DNA from 4 places in the Fictibacillus halophilus genome. Region 4 is predicted to be linked to each of the others. Evidence: riboswitches for the same ligand, from Rfam matches in the RefSeq annotation. Region 4 holds a riboswitch; each other region holds the start of a gene.
What was found. Region 4 has a riboswitch for S-adenosylmethionine ahead of I5J82_RS07195 (bifunctional homocysteine S-methyltransferase/methylenetetrahydrofolate reductase). Riboswitches for the same ligand answer to the same signal wherever they lie in the genome.

Region 1 (3,115 bases), 100 kb from region 4:
CAAAAAATAATCCTCAAATGCCGAAAAGAACTCTACGATGGTAGTTGGACCAGTCAACGCATGTGGAGATCCGTCAGCCATAATCGCTACTTTACCTTCGGATAACACACTTGCTACTCGGTCTGGCCGCTCTGTATCTATTAGCTGGGGGAAAGGAGAGTTCTCATTGTCAGATATCATTTGATTGATATAAGAACTGTCTACAACATGGTCATATTCGATATCATTAACACGCTGTATTGCCGTGTTCACATTTTCTTCATCAGCAATTCCCTCGATATAAATGATCGCTACCCTTGTTTTTGAGAGTTTGCCAACTCTTACTTCCTTAACCGTAAATTCAGGAATGGGTAATCTTTTACGAATAAGGTTTAAATTCGTATCGAGTGATTCAACAAATGCTTCTTTTGGTCCTACTACGCTGAATTCAGTTTCTGGGATTGAAATCTGTCTGTTTTCGGTAGATAAACTAGGAACCAACAAACCTTCTGCATCTTCCTTATTCATTTGAATAAGAATATAGCCTTCTGTCACTTTGTTAGCAATGTCATGGATCTCATTCGTTTTTACCATTCCATCTAACGGCAGATGCTTTTGAATATCATCTAAGCTTTTTAGAGGTTTTTCTGTTATATATGGTAATAAATCACGATGTACAAATTCAGGGTTTACAAGGGTTTTATAGTACGAGATATAGAATGTACTGAGAGATGATTGCTTAACAGTAGAAAAGTCAGCTGAAGCCGTTAGCTTTTTCATTAGTTCAGGGAATGTCAATGTACCTTTTGTATGGTTGGATTTTGATTCTGGTTGTTTTTTTTTCTTAAAAAATCTCATTGAGATCACCCGTTCTTTATTCCGTCATGTAATATTACATTTTTTTTAGCATTTCCTCGTCACTTAATAATATTCTGTAGGGAATTCTGATTAGGACTCGTTATTTTCATTGACATCAATTAGCAAGTAGCCTATGATTATCCTTAAATTAATAATCTAACTCTTATTAAGAGCAGGCGGAGGGACTTAGCCCAATGAAGCCCGGCAACCATCGGCGAAACATAAACTTTGTTTTGACCGAAACGGTGCTAAATCTAACAGCAGTTTTTGCTGAGAGATGAGAGAACGAACGGATTGTATGTATGAAACCGTGTTCTCTAATTGAACATGGTTTTTTTGTGTTGATATCAATGGGTAATTACAATGACAGCTATCTCAATAAATAGAAAAGGAGTGGGTAATATGGTTACATCGGATTGTATATGGTGGAAGGATAGAAAATTGGCTCACACCATTCATTTCCCTCATGAAAATGGAGTAGGTGAAAAGAAGTTACCGTTAATCATTATTTGCCACGGTTTTACGAGTACACGGATTGGAGTAGACCGCCTGTTTGTTAAAACAGCTCAGGCACTCGTTGAACTTGGGTTTGCTGTATTGAGGTTTGATTATGCTGGATGCGGTGAGAGTGAAGGGGAATATGGAGAAAATGAGTTCGCTTGTTTTATTGATCAGACAAAGGAAGTGATTTCATATGGAAGAAAACTACCTAACATTGATCAAAACGCAATAACGCTAATCGGTCATAGTTTAGGCGGTGCTGTTGCGGTATGCACTGCAGCAGATGATGAAAGAATTAATAATGTGATCACATGGTCTGCTGTAGGAAATCCATTTGAAGAAATTAAAGAAATAGTTGGCTACAACGGCGAGCATCCCGTAATTGATCATTTAGGTTATACCATAACGGAAGAATTTTTACTTTCTCTTCAAGCTTATTCACCATTAGAAGACATCAAGCAGTTTAGTGGGAACGCGCTGTTCATTCATGGAACAGGTGATCAAGTTATTTCTTCAAGTTATTGTAAGGACTATTATGAAGAATCAAATAAGCGAAATGAAGGTGTCAGTGAAATGATACTTATAGAAGATGCAAATCATACGTATTCTTCTATCAGGCATTTTGACCAGCTCATCACTACTACTTCTGATTGGTTATTAAAATTTGTTACTACTTCGGTTCAGAATAGTTTGAAAAAAAGTGTTTGACATTAATCGAGATATCTGTAATAATACAAAGTAATTTGATAGGAATACTCTTATTAAGAGCAGGTGGAGGGAATTAGCCCTATGAAACCCGGCAACCATTTACATTGTACTTAGTATCAATGTGAAAACGGTGCTAAATCTAACAGTGGTCACACTGAGAGATGAGAGGAAAATCGGATTTTTTCGAGAAGCCTTCTGTCTCTTTCATGAGCACAGGAGGCTTTTTGCATGCCGAAACTTTATATAAGAATTCTTAACAAAGAAAAATTTAGAAATTAGGGGATAGGGGATCGAAACATGAAAAGGATCGTTCAAGTTTTACTCGCAAGTTTGGCAGTATTCGTATTAGCTGCGTGTGGCTCATCGACAAGTGGTGGAGAAAAAACAGAAAAGCTTGTAGTGGGAGCATCTAACGTACCGCATGCTGAAATTTTAGAAGAAGCGAAGCCGCTTTTGAAGGAAAAGGGAATTGATTTAGAAATAGTAAAATTCCAAGACTATATCTTACCGAACAAGTCGCTTTATGAAAAAGAAATTGATGCAAACTATTTTCAGCACATTCCATATTTAACACAGCAAGTAAAAGATAACCCAAAATACAAGTTTGAAAATGCTGGTGCGGTTCACCTCGAGCCGATGGGTGTTTATTCAAAGAGACATAAATCACTAAAAGACATTCCAGATGGCGGGAAAGTAATCTTAAGTAACTCAGTTGCTGAGCACGGTCGTATCCTTTCAATCTTTGAAGCAGAAGGTCTAATCAAACTAAAAGAAGGAAAAGGCTATGAAGCACAAATAAGTGATATTGTAGAAAATCCGAGAAAACTAGAGTTTGTGGCAGACATCGATCCAGGACTATTAACAAAGGCATATGAAAACGATGAAGGCGATGCGATTGTTATCAACACTAACTTCGCAATCGATGCAGATTTGAACCCTAAGAAAGATTCAATCGCCTTGGAAGGATCTGAATCACCATTCGCAAATATCATCACAGTGCGTGAAGGTGACAAAGAGAAGAAATCTATTAAAACGTTGATAGAAGTACTTCACTCGAAAGAGATTACTG
Region 2 (3,115 bases), 1.1 Mb from region 4:
CGACTCAGGTTCAATATTTAGGTGAAGGAGCTTGGCATCTTGCTTATTTTGTTCAGCTGCGCACTGGGGATGCTGTGGTCGTACGTTTTCCGAAAACGGAGGCCTATGGAAGGAACGTTGAGTTTGATGAAGAAGCCATTCACTCAGAATATGCAGGGACTAGAGCATATTATGAGCTAGCTAATCAAGTTAAACCAGGAATCTGCCCTGCTTTTTTCAACTATCATGTAGAAAAAGACAGAACATTTACCGTTGAATCTTATGCGGGAAAGGCGATCAAGCTTGATCAACTAACGGCTGTAGAAGCGTTTCATATCGGAGCAGAACTTGGTGAGTTCTTTCGCAAGATGAATGCTGCACATCATGGCTTAAAAGGGTTCGGTTATCTCTCATGGAACGGAAAACATATTGAAGGGAAATACCACTCAGATGTTTCAGAATCTATGAAGAAAGAAAACACTGATTACATAAATGATTTTAAGAATTTTATAGATACGTATGAGGGGTCGATTTCTTCATCAGCTTTAGTTGATCTTCAAGCCTGCATGGAAGATAGAGAGATCGAAAATCATACGGTTGTACTTACTAATCAAGATACATCTCCAGAGAATATATTGCTGCATTCAGATGGTACTGTCTGTTTGATCGATCCTGTACCAATCTTATATAGCGGAGATTCGCTCGCGGGGAATTTTCTTAATAATTACCGTACCTTGTTCCCAACATTCTTTAATGCACCGCGTTATGCGCGACATGAATTTGATCGATTTGAAGACCGTTTGAAAAGAATAGCTGATGGATTTTTAGAAGGTTATTCTAATGGAGATCTAGCTATAAAGCGTCGAGTGAAACAAGAAGAGTTTATTCAACTTACTGATCTAACTGTTCTTCATTGGCATCTGCTTCAGACTGATGAATTAACCTCTGAACAGAAAATTCGTTACGGAGAAAGAGAAGCAATTGCCAATCGAATAACGGTACTTGTAAAAAAGATCGAAGAGTTTAAATGGTTGGATGAAAAAAGTGGAACAAAATTAGCATAACCGGCATAGCATGGGCATAATCTTAATTCAAAGCTGACAGTTGAACACTCATTCTATTGTATTACTTTTATGATTTTTCAAAAAACGGTTGACTTTTTAAAACATCTTACTCTATAATCCTATTCAAGAACAAAACAAACATCAGCACGTTAATGTGTTAAACATAATTTGAATATCTCTTATCCAGAGAGGCGGAGGGACTAGGCCCGATGAAGCCCGGCAACCAACAAACCACATTTGGTTTGGAAAGGTGCCAATTCCTACAGATCTTTTTTGATCTGAAAGATAAGAGGAGGACCAAAACCCTCTTCTTAGGAAGGGGGTTTTTCTTTTTTCCCCTTATCATACTTCACGTACAAACATCACTTAGTCACTTATTTCATTTTTAAAATCGAATATAGCAAAAGGGAAAAGCATTAATCTTTATCCCTAGTTTTCCTATAGATTTAATTTGGATAATAAGAAGGAGCGATTATAATGACAAAATCTTTTGATGGATACGATATTGAAACATTGCTATTACATGGGGGGCAAGCGCCTGACCCAACGACAGGATCACGAGCAGTACCTGTCTACCAGACTACTTCCTATGTTTTTTCTGATACAGATCATGCGCAAAGCCTTTTCGCACTCGACGAGCCAGGAAATATCTACAGTCGAATCGGAAATCCAACGGTTGATGTTTTCGAGAAAAGGGTTGCTCTTCTAGAAGATGGGGTTGCAGCTGTAGCTACTTCTTCTGGAATGTCAGCAATCGCGCTTGCCGTTTTAAACATCGCACATGCAGGAGATGAAATTATTGCAGCTACGAATCTATACGGAGGAACTTACAACCTATTTTCTACTACTCTTCCGAAATACGGAATTAACGTAAAGTTTGTAGATGCAGAGGATCCAGAGAATTTCAGAAAAGCGGTTACTCCAAACACGAAAGCATTTTTTGCTGAAACGATCGGTAACCCGAGTCTTAACGTATTAGATATTGAGGCAGTGGCAGATATTGCGCATGAGAACGGTGTACCTCTAATTATTGATAATACATTTGCAACGCCATATGTAACAAAACCGATAAGCTTTGGAGCGGACATCGTAATCCATTCAGCAACAAAGTGGATCGGCGGACATGGAACAGCCATTGGCGGTGTTGTGGTAGACGGAGGACGCTTTAATTGGAACTCAGAGAAATATCCAGGATTCACTGAGCCAGATAACAGCTATAACGGATTAAGATACGCAAATGACTTTGGAACGTTAGCTTTTGCGACTAAATTACGCGTACAGCTGTTAAGAGATTTTGGAGCATGCTTGAGTCCACACAATGCATTTCTTCTTTTACAAGGTTTAGAAACACTTCACTTACGAGTGGAAAAACATGCGAAAAACGCACAAGAAGTGGCTGAATATCTGGAAAAACATCCAGCGGTAGATTGGGTTTCATACCCTGGTCTTTCTTCGCACAGAAGTCATGAGCTTGCTAAAAAATATTTAAGCAATGGTTTTGGTTCGATCGTAAACTTTGGAATCAAGGGTGGGCGTGATGCAGGTCGTAAGGTCATCAACAACATTTCATTATGGTCACACGTTGCAAATGTTGGGGATGCAAAATCATTGATCATCCACCCTGCTTCTACCACTCATCAGCAGCTGAGCGGAGACGAATTAGTAGCAACTGGCGTAACAGAAGAACTTATTCGGTTATCGATTGGACTTGAATCCGTAAAAGATCTTACGAATGATCTTGATCGTGCGATACAAACGGCAACAGGGATCGGATCGGATAATACGGAGATCACGATTAATGATGAAGGTGTTATCCGCTGGGCATTGCAATCCTCACTATATAGAGCAGTAGAGAACGGTCAGGAAATTCAGCGTCCCAAAACACTAGCGATTGTTGGACTCAGTTCCAACCCAGCAAGACCTAGCCATAGATTAGCTAGAAAAATGCAGCGTCTTGGCTATAAAATCGTTCCTGTTAATCCAAGAGAAACGGAAGTACTTGATGAAAAAGCATATCCAGATTTAAAATCCATTCCGTTTCCGATTGATGTCGTTCAAGTATTTAGAAGTCC
Region 3 (3,115 bases), 1.9 Mb from region 4:
GCATCTAATGAACCGCTCTTTAAAGAGATGTTTGGTTGTACATAATCATTGAACTCTTTCACTTCAACGCTGTATCCTTTTTTCTCTAGGTATGGCTTCACGCCTTTTTCAAGCATGTCGCTGTAAGGCACAGTTGCGCCGAGCGTGATCTTCTTACTTTCTGTTTCACCCGATGCGCCACACCCTGCTAGTAAACCTATCAATAAAGCTGCTGTGATGAATATATTCAATCGTTTCATATGTTTTCTCTCCTCACTCACTCTTTATTTACTTTCTGTTAACACCGGTCTGAATCTAGCTGCCGGATGATCGCTAGGCAGCAAAGGTTGTCCGGGTGTGAATAATTTTTCACGCAGGGTGCCCCTGTTGTACTCTTTTTTGTATAATCCTCTTTCTTGAAGAACGGGTACAACAAGCTCTACAAAAGCTTCTAAATCTCCTGGTGTTACTAGGTGATTTAGGTTGAAGCCGTCCACGCCAGACTCTTCAAACTGCTTTTGAATGCCATCCGCTACCTCTTCTGGATTGCCGACTATAAAGCTTTTGTCCGGTGATTCGAAGCGATTTAAAACCTCTCCCACTGTTAACGGTTTAGGAGCATCCGTAGTGAGCGTAGCGGCTTTATAATGTCCGCCTTCTGTTGATTTATTGTACGAGAATGGAAGGTCCGGATCTAACTCTTCATACTCAGCAATATCATAACCACTTGCTCCATATTGAGCTTTCGCTGCATCTGCACTCCAAACACTTGCATACGCTTTAAACTTTTCCTCCGCTTCTTGTGTCGTTCTTCCTACCACCACGTTTAAGAAAGAAAAGATCTTTATGTTTTCTGGATTTCGACCGTGTTTGATAGCGCGTTTACGAATATCATCCGCATAAAAGCGAATTCTCTCAGGCGTCGGGCCACCTACAAAAATACATTCAGCATGCTTTGCTGCAAAGTCTCGACCACGCTCAGACGTTCCCGCTTGGTAAATCACAGGTGTCCGCTGCAGAGAAGGCTCGCTTAAGTGAGGTCCTTCAACGCTGAAGTATTGCCCTTCATGATTGATCTCATGGACTTTTTCAGGATCCACCAGTTTATTGTTTTCAACATCTTCTACAACTGCCTCATCTTCCCAGCTGCTCTCCCAAAGCTTATACGAAACATCTAGGTATTCATCCGCGATGTTGTACCGTTCATCGTGCTTGATCATATTCTGCAGTCCAAAATTTCTCGCCGCGTTTGGCAGATAAGAAGTGACTACATTCCATGCGATTCGTCCATTTGTTAGGTGATCTAGCGTAGAAAAACGACGTGCGTTGCCAAACGGCTGTTCATACGTTGTGCTCACCGTCACAGCAAAAGACAGATTCTCTGTTACGCTAGCCATAGCCGACACGAGAAGTGCCGGATCGTTTAAAGGCACTTGAAGTCCGTCACGAATAGATGGAGCTTTGCTTTGTTTATAAACGTCGTAAACCCCTAACACATCTGCAAAGAATACAGCATCAAACTTGCCTCTTTCTAAAAGCTTCGCATACTCGATCCAATAGTTCAGATCCTTATAACTTCTATGTCTCTTGTTCTCCGGGTGCTTCCAAAGGCCATGAGAATTGTGCATGGCACTTGTCATCTCGAACGCATTTAACAAAATTTCTTTACTCAACATACATTCCTCCATATCCAATTTTTTGTACCCGCTCCAAGAGAAAATAAAAAACCTCTTCGGCAATGAGAAGAGGTTTGAAAATACGTGAAATAAACATACGTATATAGATCTCCTCTTATCTTTCAAGCTTTCGCCTGCTGGAATTGGCACAGTCCTAAAAATAGTTGTTGCCGAGGCTTCAAAGGGCCAGTCCCTCCACCTCTCTCGATAAGGAATCGAAAATATTCAATTTAGTAACGAAATATACAGGAATAAAAATAGCCTGTCAATGGAATTTAGAGAAATAAAATAATTTTCTTAACAATCAGTTTTTAGTTGACAGCGGTTTGCTTTATCCTCTATAGTGGTGACTAATAATTAAATAATAAATCTTATCAAGAGTCAGGGGAGGAACTGGTCCTACGATCCTGCAGCAACCGCTTTGTTAAAAGAAAGGTGCTAATTCCAGCAGATGTTTTTAGAATGTCTGATAGATGAGAGAGCGTGTAAGCATATGGAATCTGCGTCCTCTTTCGTCTTTGAAAGAGGGCTTTTTTGTGTTTGTTGTTATTAAAAGTAAGTACTTGAAAGCTGTTGATTTCCGTTTCAGGTGCTCGCTTTCCGCGGGGCAGGCGGTGAGCCACATTCGTTCGTTTCACTCTTAAGTGTCTCACCTGCCCACCTGTCCCGCAGGAGTCTCGCACCTTACACTCCAACCAACAAGTCACTGTAGTATAAAAACTATGTAAACAAAAATCACTACATGATAAAAAAATCAGGAGGGAACCATGAGCTTACCTTTGAGAAAAACCACTGAGATCAATCATTTTGAAGAAGCGATAAATACCGCTTTAGCACTGAAAGAAATTTTTAAGAATCGGGCAGGTGTTGTAGATCAAGAAGGCGTTTTTCCTTATGAGAACTTTCAAGATTTGAAGGATGCAGGCTTTCTTTCTCTTACCATTCCAAAAGAATATGGTGGTAAAGGGTTAAATCTGGTTGAGTTCTTAACGATTCAAGAGCATTTAGCTGAAGGGGATGCTCCTACTGCTCTTTCTCTTGGGTGGCATTTGGGTACTCTTTTAGAGGCGGCAGAAAACCGGCATTGGAATGGTAACTCGTTCGCTGATCTTACCCGGAAAATTGTTGAACAAAAAGCACTCATTAACCTGGCACAAACAGAGCGTGCGACGGGAAGTCCTTCTCGGGGCGGTATTCCTACTACAATTGCAGTCAAGAAAGCAGACGGATGGTTGATCAACGGAAGCAAAGCTTTTACTTCTATGGCAGAAGCCCTTGATTACTCAATCGTTACAGCTACCCTCTCAGAAACCAACCATAAAGGATTTTTCTTAGTGAATCATCGGGAAAAAGGAGTTTCTGTAAAAGAGACTTGGGATAGCATCTCGATGAGAGGGACAAAAAGCGATGACCTCCTTTTGAAAGACGTTTATGTACCCCAGGAGAACCTTCTCGTTGTT
Region 4 (3,115 bases):
GTTTATCAATGTGCTTTGTAGCCTCGTACGTTTCAATAAGTCTTTGCTCTGAAAAAACAGGCTGACTGATAAAGTAATCTGCGCCATAAGCAATCTTTTTCTCCAACCGCTCAACCGCTTTATCGATGGACCGGATGTTAGGGTTAAATGCCGCTCCTACCGTAAAGGATGTTTTTTCTCCAAGCTCTTTACCTGAAAGTGATAACCCTTCATTAAACTGTTTGATGAGCTTGATCAGTTCGAAAGACGTGACATCATAAACAGACGACGCACCTGGGAAGTCTCCGACGCTTGCGGGATCTCCGGTAACTGCAAGTATTTCATGGATTCCATGCGTGTGAAGCCCCATCAAGTGAGACTGAAGGCCGATTAAATTTCTATCGCGGCACGTAATATGAACGAGCGGGCGAAGATTAAGTTGGGACTGCACAATCGATCCTAATGCAGAGTTACAAACACGTGGTGAAGCAAGCGAATTATCAGCGAGGGTAAGTGCGTCGATTCCCGCTTCTTTTAACGCCTTGGCTCCTTCCATAAAACGTGATGTATCTAATTTACGTGGTGGATCTAATTCTACAATAATGGATTGCTTCTTCTTTACTTCTTCACTTAGTGGTACGTATTTAGGTTTTGATGCAGACTGAATGACAATCTTTCGCTTTCTTTGCTTCACTTCTTTTTCTGTTACAGGCTCTAAGTTTTGAAGTTCACTTGAGAAGGCACGAATATGAGCAGGAGTCGTACCACAGCATCCGCCTAATAGACGAACACCTTGCTGCCTGAACAAATGGGCACATTCTTTAAAATAATCAGCGTCCCCTTCATACTTAAAACGGCCATCTGTATAAGAAGGAAGCGATGCATTAGGAAACGCTGAAAGATAAGCCCGATTTGGTAATGGAACTTCCTCAAGCGTCATCAGCATGTGATATGGCCCAAGACGACAGTTCAATCCCACGACATCAGCACCTAAGTTCTCAAGCCGGGTCAAAGCATCTGAAATCGGCGTCCGGTCCTGCATAAAGCCTACTTCCTGCAGTGACACTTGAGCAATGATTGGAAGAGACGTTTCTTTTCTAGCAATCTCTAAAACCGTTTCTAGTTCTTGCAGGTCATAATACGTTTCTAATTGAATGCCGTCTACATTCTCCATCAACAAACAATACAGCTGCTCACGAAAACTGCGCTTGATCTCATCAAGGGAGATGCTATTTGGTTTTATGCCACGTATTCCACCGATCGTACCTACAACATATTCACTTTGAGCTGCTTTTCGAGCAATTTGAACAGCGGCTTTATTGATCTCTTTTACGTGATCTTGAAGTCCGTAACGTTCTAGCTTCGAATAGTTCGCTGCATACGTATTGGTTTGAATGATATCCGCGCCTGCATCTAAATAAGCCCGGTGGATGTTATAGATCTGCTCTTCTTGAGAAAGATTTAACTCTTCATAACAAAAGTCAGATCCATACGAATACAGAAGTGTTCCCATCGCACCATCACCGATCAGTATCTTGTTTTGTTCTAAATCTGTGATTAAACTCATGATAGCCTCCTATATAAAAATAAAAAGCCTTCTATAAAAGAAGACTTTTTTTAAGCGTCGGGGTCTTCTTATCTTTACAAGTTCAGCAATTGAACTCGCAGGAATTAGCACCTTTTCAGCTTATAGCTGCTGGTTGCTGAGGTTTCATAGGGCCGCTCCCTCTACCTCTCTTGATAAGGGTCTATTCATTTATGGGTTCATTTACTAACTTCCGATCTATCTTCTTTACTAATTCCTGTTTATACGAGCGTTGTTTTTCTACATCATATAAAAAGGACCGATCTGTTAGCTTTGTTAATAAGTCTTTTCGATATTTTTCCGTATATTCCTTCTTAATGATGGATCTGCATTGGAATAAAAAATCTAAATACGTTTCATAGTCTTCACTGTATTTTTGCTGAAGCTCTTTTTTTATAGATTTTGATAGACTTGGACTAGCTCCAGAGGTGGAAACAGAGAGTATGAGTTTACCTCTTTTTACAACACTAGGAACAATAAAATTGCCAAGGTGCGGTTGATCCGCTATATTCACAAGCTGTTTAGAATTTGCCTGTTCTGCAATCCAAGAGTTAACCTCTTTGGAATTTGTCGCCGCAATGATTAGAAATGCTTTCTCCAAATCTTCACGTTTCACTTCTTCTTCAATCCAAGTCAGCTTTTTTTCTGCATGCCATTGCTGAATCTCGTTAACTACAGTTGGACTGATTACAGTAATTTTTGCTTCTTCATTCAATAAATCTTTAATTTTTCGATACGCGACTATTCCACCGCCTGCTACAACCACCGTTTTACCAGACAAGTTTACATGTATGGGATACATAGTATTCCTCGCTTTTTATGAAAATGCATAATTCTTTGTTTCAAGTGTTTCATTGATACGCGTGAGTAAAACATCTTTAAGAATAGGGTGGTAGCCGAGCGTCTCACAAAGAGTTACGTTTTGTGTGGTTCGTTTTTGATAACGAATTGTCGTTTGTTTCATCCCGTTTATTAATAGCCCTGAAAATAGAAGATAAGGCACAACGATGACTTGGTCAAATAACTCGCGACTATTCCATAGAGCCTCTTCAAAGCTCGGTTCTGAACCGGTTAGAAAACAAGCTTGTATACTAGGAATTCCGTAATGGTTTTGAACGTTAGACGCGATAGTCTCTAGGTCCCGCTTAACATCTTGATCGGTGCTGCCTCTGCCCACAAGCAGAATATGTGTATTTTCTCTCAAACTAACTGCGCTTTTGGTGATCTTCTCCCACAACAAATGCGAAATGGCTTTGTGTACACCGAATGGACGCCCGTAAATCACTTCAACTTCTGGATATTGATTCTGCAAGTGGTGAAGTTCTTTTGGAATATCTATTTTTATATGATTAGCACTTAGTAAGAACACAGGAATAACGGAGATACTCGTTGCTCCTTTTTGTATACACGTTTCAAAGCCTTGGGTGATAGAGGGTTCAGCAAGCTCTAAAAAACAAATCTCTTTAATGGGCACCTCAACTTGTGCCATACAAAGTCTCACAAATTCTTCCGCTTCCATACGTCCTTTGTTCAGTCTTGTACCGTGACAGA

Region 1: it holds a riboswitch for S-adenosylmethionine, as region 4 does, so the genes downstream of both, I5J82_RS07750 (alpha/beta hydrolase) here and I5J82_RS07195 (bifunctional homocysteine S-methyltransferase/methylenetetrahydrofolate reductase) in region 4, are expected to answer to the same signal.
Region 2: it holds a riboswitch for S-adenosylmethionine, as region 4 does, so the genes downstream of both, I5J82_RS01590 (PLP-dependent aspartate aminotransferase family protein) here and I5J82_RS07195 (bifunctional homocysteine S-methyltransferase/methylenetetrahydrofolate reductase) in region 4, are expected to answer to the same signal.
Region 3: it holds a riboswitch for S-adenosylmethionine, as region 4 does, so the genes downstream of both, I5J82_RS16845 (LLM class flavin-dependent oxidoreductase) here and I5J82_RS07195 (bifunctional homocysteine S-methyltransferase/methylenetetrahydrofolate reductase) in region 4, are expected to answer to the same signal.

Annotation. Positions count from the first base shown of each region.
Region 1 is NZ_JAEACF010000001.1:1,495,741-1,498,855, reverse strand. It holds gene I5J82_RS07755 (spore germination protein) at 1-837, opposite strand, end outside; SAM riboswitch class I at 998-1,121, shown strand; gene I5J82_RS07750 (alpha/beta hydrolase) at 1,240-2,046, shown strand; SAM riboswitch class I at 2,094-2,214, shown strand; gene I5J82_RS07745 (MetQ/NlpA family ABC transporter substrate-binding protein) at 2,344-3,115, shown strand, end outside.
Region 2 is NZ_JAEACF010000001.1:291,693-294,807, forward strand. It holds gene I5J82_RS01585 (hypothetical protein) at 1-1,043, shown strand, start outside; SAM riboswitch class I at 1,220-1,335, shown strand; gene I5J82_RS01590 (PLP-dependent aspartate aminotransferase family protein) at 1,521-3,115, shown strand, end outside.
Region 3 is NZ_JAEACF010000001.1:3,302,737-3,305,851, forward strand. It holds gene I5J82_RS16840 (MetQ/NlpA family ABC transporter substrate-binding protein) at 1-239, opposite strand, end outside; gene I5J82_RS16845 (LLM class flavin-dependent oxidoreductase) at 264-1,652, opposite strand; SAM riboswitch class I at 1,768-1,869, opposite strand; SAM riboswitch class I at 2,024-2,135, shown strand; gene I5J82_RS16850 (acyl-CoA dehydrogenase family protein) at 2,423-3,115, shown strand, end outside.
Region 4 is NZ_JAEACF010000001.1:1,391,788-1,394,902, forward strand. It holds gene I5J82_RS07195 (bifunctional homocysteine S-methyltransferase/methylenetetrahydrofolate reductase) at 1-1,546, opposite strand, end outside; SAM riboswitch class I at 1,612-1,726, opposite strand; gene I5J82_RS07200 (NAD(P)-binding protein) at 1,728-2,366, opposite strand; gene I5J82_RS07205 (sirohydrochlorin chelatase) at 2,382-3,115, opposite strand, start outside.